Linked DNA regions of Geobacter metallireducens GS-15. The protein of the gene in region 2 binds, or shares a complex with, the protein of the main gene of each other region. Links are inferred from orthologs where the notes say so. Each region holds a gene or a part of one and is shown on either strand. Other genes may lie near its edges. The genes, in order: pfkA and pnp.

What was found.
Region 1: pnp (region 2) and pfkA share a complex: the UniProt entries of both Bacillus subtilis proteins name them as parts of the possible RNA degradosome complex. The link is inferred for Geobacter metallireducens GS-15 from one-to-one orthologs.

The regions. Positions count from the first base shown.
Region 1 is NC_007517.1:1,038,529-1,041,849, forward strand. What follows is about bases 241-3,240. They hold pfkA (6-phosphofructokinase), read right to left. Parts: upstream 2,221-3,240; coding sequence 1,261-2,220; downstream 241-1,260. Other genes in these bases: rnhA (ribonuclease HI), read left to right, coding at 241-274; GMET_RS04685 (HNH endonuclease), read left to right, coding at 271-585; GMET_RS04690 (HAD family hydrolase), read left to right, coding at 615-1,235; GMET_RS04700 (replication-associated recombination protein A), read right to left, coding at 2,217-3,240. Also shown: more of rnhA, read left to right, coding at 1-240; more of GMET_RS04700, read right to left, coding at 3,241-3,321. UniProt on the Bacillus subtilis protein: Catalyzes the phosphorylation of D-fructose 6-phosphate to fructose 1,6-bisphosphate by ATP, the first committing step of glycolysis.
Region 2 is NC_007517.1:1,791,959-1,795,218, forward strand. The notes cover bases 153-3,091. They hold pnp (polyribonucleotide nucleotidyltransferase), read left to right. Parts: upstream 153-544; coding sequence 545-2,638; downstream 2,639-3,091. Other genes in these bases: rpsO (30S ribosomal protein S15), read left to right, coding at 153-309; GMET_RS08005 (M16 family metallopeptidase), read left to right, coding at 2,693-3,091. In the rest of the region: more of rpsO, read left to right, coding at 43-152; more of GMET_RS08005, read left to right, coding at 3,092-3,260. UniProt on the Bacillus subtilis protein: Involved in mRNA degradation. Catalyzes the phosphorolysis of single-stranded polyribonucleotides processively in the 3'- to 5'-direction. Necessary for competence development in Bacillus subtilis.

The DNA.
Region 1 (3,321 bases), 750 kb from region 2 along the record:
CTGTGAGGTGGTCGTCACCACCGACTCCCAGTATCTGGTAAAGGGAATGACCGAATGGCTTTCGGGGTGGATCCGGCGGGGGTGGGTCAACAGCAAGAAGGAGCCGGTGCTGAACCGGGATCTCTGGGAACGGCTCCTGGAACTCTCCAAGACTCACCGGATCCAGTGGACCTGGATTCGGGGGCACAACGGCCATGCCGAGAACGAGCGCTGTGACGCCCTGGCTCGGGGGGCCATTGACGAGCTCAGAAAGAAGGGGCAGGGACGGCGGTGAACTACTTCATCGTTGAGGTGTCGGAGCAGGAGGTGAAGCGGGAGAAGGAAAAGGCCCGGGAGCTTCGCCGAAGCCAGTGGTGGAAGAACCGGATTGCCCGCGGCATCTGCCACTACTGCGGTGAAATCTTCCCGCCCGAGGAGCTCACCATGGACCACCTGGTGCCCGTCGTGCGTGGCGGCAAGAGCACCCGCGGCAACGTGGTTCCGGCCTGCAAGGAGTGCAACAACCGCAAGAAGTATCTCCTCCCCGTGGAGTGGGAGGAGTATCTGGATTCGTTGGAAAGCGAACCGTCCGACGGTGAAGGGTAACCTCCGCCAGCGGGCGGCATGGGGTAAGCGTGCGTTACAAGGCAGTAATCTACGATTGTGATGGGGTGATGTTCGACTCCTTCGAGGCGAATCTCGCCTTCTACCAGCGGATCATGGGGATGATGGGGCGCAAGCCCCTCGACCGGTCCGACGAGGAGCAGATGCGCATCCTCCATACCTATGCTAACCGGGAGGTCCTCGCTCATTTTTTCCCCGACCCGAGGGAGTGGGAAGAGGCGGTCCGCTGTGCCGGCCGGATCGACTACCGGGACCTCGTCCCTCTGATGGTCATGGAACAGGGGTTTCGCGAAACCCTCGATGTGCTCAAGGGTCGTGTTGAGCTGGCCGTCTGCACCAATCGGTCAACCTCCATGGACACCGTTCTGGAAAGCTTCGACCTCGCTTCCTATTTCGGCCTCGTCATGACCGCCTCGAAGGTGGCCAACCCGAAGCCCCACCCGGAGCCGCTTCTGAGGGTTGTTGAACACTTCGGCATCAAACCCGGTGAGGCCCTCTTTGTGGGGGACTCGGCCGTGGACTCCATGGCCGCGGAAGCAGCCGGCGTGCCTTTTGTCGCCTACAAGGCAGACCTCCCCGCCATGACGTGCATCGACCACCATGGCGATCTGGTCGCCCTTGTGCGATCCTGAACCGCTCCCACATGGTTCCCTAACACTAAACACCTAACACCTCTGCCAGCCGCAATACCTCGTCCTGGGGGCGTTTCTCGCCTTTGATGACGTCTTCCAGGGGCGTGGCGAGAATGGCATTGCAGGAAAGTCCCACCATCACCCCGGAGTTGCCGGAGATGAGGAGTTCCACCGCCCGCTTGCCGAAACGGCTTGCCAGGAGCCGATCGAAGACGGTCGGCGCGCCGCCGCGCTGGTAGTGGCCCAGCACCGTGATCCGCGTCTCGAAGCCGATGGCGTCCTTGATGCTGTCGGAGATCTCCCGGGCATGGCCGGCGCCTTCGGCGAGGATGATGATGGCGTTATCGCGCCCCTCCTCGAAGCGTGCTCGGAGCTGTTGGCAGATCTCGGCCAGGTCGTATTCCCGTTCGGGGACCAGGGCGAACTCGGCACCGGTGGCGATGGCGGAGATGCTGGCCAGGTACCCCGAGTTGCGCCCCATGACCTCGATCACAAAGGCCCGGGCGTGGGAGCTGGCCGTATCCTTGATGCAGTCGACGGCGTAGATGATGTTGTTGAGGGCCGTATCAACACCGAGGGCCATGTCGGTGTAGGGGATGTCGTTGTCAATGCTGGACGGGATGCCGACCACCGGCAGGCCGAGCCGGTGGAGCGCCAGGGCGCCGGTTAGGGAGCCGTCGCCACCGAGCACCACGAGTCCTTCGACGCCCAACTCCTTCAGGTTGTCGATGGCCTTCTGCTGCCCCTCGGGGGTCTTGAATTCCGGCGAGCGGGCCGACTGGAGGAACGTCCCACCCCGGTGGAGGATGCCCGAAACCGCCTTGGTGTCGAGGGGGATGGCATCCCCCTTCATGAGCCCCAGATATCCCTTTCTGAATCCCACCACCTCGATGTTCAGGCGGATCGCGGTCCGTACCGCCGCCCGGATGGCGGCGTTCATGCCGGAGCAGTCGCCGCCGCTCGTGAGAATGCCGATCTTTTTCATTGCTTGTTCCTCTCCTGTAAAGTCCGCAGATATTCCATCCGTTCCTTGATCGTCTTTTCGTAGCCATGCCCGCGGGGGGCGTAAAAGGTCTTCCCCCGGAGTTGTTCAGGGAGATACTCCTGGGAGACGTGCCCCCCTTCGTAGTCGTGGGCATACTTGTATCCCGCGTGGTATCCCAGATCCTTCATGAGCCGCGTGGGGGCGTTGCGGATGTGGAGGGGAACGGGGAGGGCGCCGCTCTTCCTTACCTCTGCCAGGGCCGCGTCGATTCCCGCGTAGGAGGCGTTGGACTTGGGTGCGGTGGCGAGATACGTCACCGCCTGGGCCATGATGATCCGTCCTTCGGGCATCCCCACAAGCTGGAACGCCTGAAGGGCTGCAACCGCCACTTGCAGCGCCCTCGGGTCGGCATTGCCGATATCCTCGGAGGCGAGGATCACCATCCGCCTCAGGATGAAGAGGGGGTCTTCCCCCGCTTCGATCATCCGCGCCAGCCAGTAGAGGGCGCCGTCGGGGTCGCTGCCCCGCATGGACTTAATGAAGGCGGAGATGACGTTGTAGTGCTCCTCACCCCCCTTGTCGTAGAGCAGGGCCTTCTTCTGGGCCGCTTCCCGGGCCGAGTCCAGGTCGATCTCGCCGTTTTTCGCCAGTCGCGCCGCCGTTTCCAGGGTGTTGAGGGCGATCCGGGCGTCCCCCTGGGCCTGCTCCGCCATGAAAGCGAGGGCCTCGTCGGAAACGGCAAGGCTCCGGTTGCCAAGCCCCCGTTCCGGGTCGACAAGGGCACGACGCAGGATCGTTGTCACCTCTTCATCGGTCAGGGAGTTGAGGACCAGGACCTTGCAGCGGGAGAGGAGCGGCGCGATGACCTCGAACGAAGGGTTTTCGGTGGTGGCGCCGATAATGGTGAAGACTCCTTTCTCCACGTAGGGGAGGAAGGCGTCCTGCTGGGATTTGTTGAACCGGTGGATCTCGTCAACGAAGAGGATGGTGTTGGAACCCCGGTACTTCCGCTCGTTCTCCGCCTCCTTGACGATTTCGCGGATCTCCTTCACGCCGGAGAGGATGGCGGAAAAAAAGATGAAGTGGGACTTGGTGGCGTTG
Region 2 (3,260 bases):
TCACAGATCGGAACACATGAAGATGAAAGGGGGTGTACGGGAGTGCTGGTAACGGACAAGAAGCAAGAGATCATCACATCGTTCAAGCGTCACGACAGCGATACGGGGTCTCCGGAGGTTCAGATCGCGATTCTCACCGAGCGGATCATCTATCTGACGGAGCACTTCAAGGTTCACAAAAAGGACCACCACAGCCGGCGCGGTCTTCTGAAGATCGTCGGCCAGAGAAGGAGACTCCTCGACTACCTCAAGAAGAAGGATGTCGAGAGGTATCGGGCAATCATCGAGAAACTCGGTATACGTCGATAAGAAGAGGCAGTATACTCCGTCGAGGGGTATATTGCCTTTCCTTTTTCTAGTAATTTCATGGGGGTTGAGGAGTTGGACGACTCTCGTGGAGATGAATTTTTATCAGTAAGTACATGGGCTTAGCGGCCCATTTATTTTGTCAGGGTGTTGGGGGCGTGGATCGAGCAACCAAGGATGCTTGGTTTTTCTATCGACGGCCCCAACGCACCACGAATAGGCTAAGGAGGCCACAATTATGAATGAACAGAAGGTAAACGTAGATTTTGGCGGCAGAACGATAACCATAGCTACCGGCAAAATGGCCAAACAGGCGAGCGGTGCGGTAATGGTAAGTTGCGGTGAGACCATGGTGCTCGTCACCGCCGTGGCGCTCAAATCCGCCAAGGAGGGACAGGACTTCTTTCCCTTGACGGTCAACTACCAGGAAAAGGCCTATGCCGGCGGCAAGATTCCCGGCGGCTTCTTCAAACGGGAAGGGCGCCCCACGGAGAATGAGACCCTTACCTGCCGCTTCATCGATCGGCCGATTCGTCCTCTTTTCCCTGAGAACTTTCTCAACGATACCCAGATCATGGCCACCGTCGTTTCCGCGGATCAGGACAATGACCCGGGAATTCTTGCCATGATCGGCGCCTCGGCGGCCCTTGAAGTATCTGATATTCCCTTTTTCGGTCCCATCGCCGGCGTAAAGGTTGGCCGGGTTGACGGGAAGTTCATTTGCAACCCCACTGCCGAGCAACTGGCTGCCAGTGACTTGGAAGTAGTTGTTGCAGCAAGCCGCGATGCGGTCATTATGGTTGAGGGTGGTGCTGCGGAGATTTCAGAAGCCGACCTCCTTGAGGCGATTTTCTTCGGCCATGCCTCGGTGCAGCCGATCATCGACGCCCAGATCGAACTGCGCAAGCAGGCTGGCGTACCCAAGCGGGAAATTGCTCCCCCCGCCGTCGATGAGGCTCTTGGTGCAAAGGTCAAAGAGCTTGCGTATGCCCAGATGAAAGATGCCGTCCGGATTCGCTCGAAGCAGGAGCGCCACAATCGTATCAGTGCCATTGCCGATGAAACGGTGGCTGCCCTTGAAGCTGATTTTTCCGGACGCGGCGCCGAGATTAAAGATTTCCTCGATGGTTTCGAGTATGAGCTTGTACGTGAGCACATCCTCAAAGACGGTGAGAGGATTGACGGCCGCGATACCAAAACGATCAGGCCCATCACTTCCGAGGTCGGTATTCTCCCTCGCGTCCACGGCTCAGCTCTTTTCACCCGTGGCGAGACCCAGGCCCTTGTTGCCGCCACTCTCGGTACTTCCAGCGACGAACAGCGGATCGACTCACTCTACGGGGAGAGCAGAAAGAGGTTCATGCTCCACTATAACTTCCCTCCCTTCTCTGTGGGGGAGACGAGCTTCCGTCTTGCGCCGGGCCGTCGTGAGATCGGCCACGGTTACCTGGCTGAGCGCGCTCTTGAGCGGGTTCTGCCCAAGCACGATGATTTCCCGTACACCATCCGCATCGTGTCGGACATTCTGGAAAGCAACGGTTCCTCCTCTATGGCTTCGGTCTGCGGCGGCGCCCTCTCCATGATGGATGCCGGCGTCCCCATTTCCGCTCCGGTTGCAGGCATTGCCATGGGGCTCATCAAGGAAGGGGACGACATTGCCATCCTTTCCGACATCCTTGGTGATGAAGACCACCTTGGCGACATGGACTTCAAGGTCGCCGGCACCTCGACAGGGGTGACCGCAATCCAGATGGACATTAAGATTACCGGCGTGACCCGTGAGATCATGGGCAAAGCCCTTGAGCAGGCAAAAGAAGGGCGGCTCCATATCCTCGGTAAAATGGCCGAAGCCCTGGCTGCTCCGCGTACCGATCTGTCACCCTATGCCCCGCGTATCACGACTATCTGGGTCAAGACCGACAAGATCCGTGACGTAATCGGCGCCGGTGGCAAGAACGTCAGGGGGATCACTGAGGCTACCGGCGTTTCCATCGATATCGAGGATACCGGCAAGATCAATATCGCCAGCACCAACAAAGAGGCCTGCGACAAGGCGATCAAGATGATCCGCGACCTTACGGCGGAAGCTGAAGAGGGCAAGCTTTACATGGGTACGGTCCGCAAGGTCATGGACTTTGGCGCTTTTGTCGAAATCTTCCCGGGTACCGATGGCCTTGTTCATATCTCCGAACTCGATACCGAGCGGGTGAAGGACGTTACCGACATCCTCAAGGAAGGGGACAAGGTGCTCGTGAAGTGCATCGGCATTGATAAGCAAGGAAAGATAAAACTGTCCCGTAAAGAAGCTCTGGGTGCAGTACTGCCCGAGTAGTGTCCGGCGGGAATCCTGCTGGTAAACTCACCGGTCCGCGGTATAGTTTTATTCATGGTCAGTAAAACAATCCTCGATAATGGCGTGCGGGTCATATCCGAGTATATGCCCCACGCCCACTCGGTATCCATCGGGATATGGGTCGCCAATGGCTCCCGTCATGAACGGCGGGAGCACAATGGCGTCGCCCATTTCATCGAGCATCTCCTCTTCAAGGGGACTGTGCGCCGAAGTGCACTTGACATTGCCCGCGAGATTGATTCTGTAGGGGGAGTGCTCAACGCATTCACCAGCCGTGAGTACGTCTGCTACTACGCCAAGGTCCTCGATAAAAATCTTCCACAAGCCGTAGACCTCCTTACTGACATCTTCCTTAATTCGACTTTTGACCCGGAAGAGATTGAGAAGGAGCGGAAGGTGGTCCTCCAGGAAATCAGCATGCTGGAGGATTCTCCGGACGACTATGTTCACGACCTCTTTCATCGCAGTTTCTGGAGAGGGCACCCCCTCGGCATGTCGATCCTTGGAAGTGCTGAGAGCGTCAGTAATCTTTCCCGTGATGCTATCGTTGCACACCGGGATGCGATGTACCGTTCCGAGGACATCATTGTGGCGGTGGCGG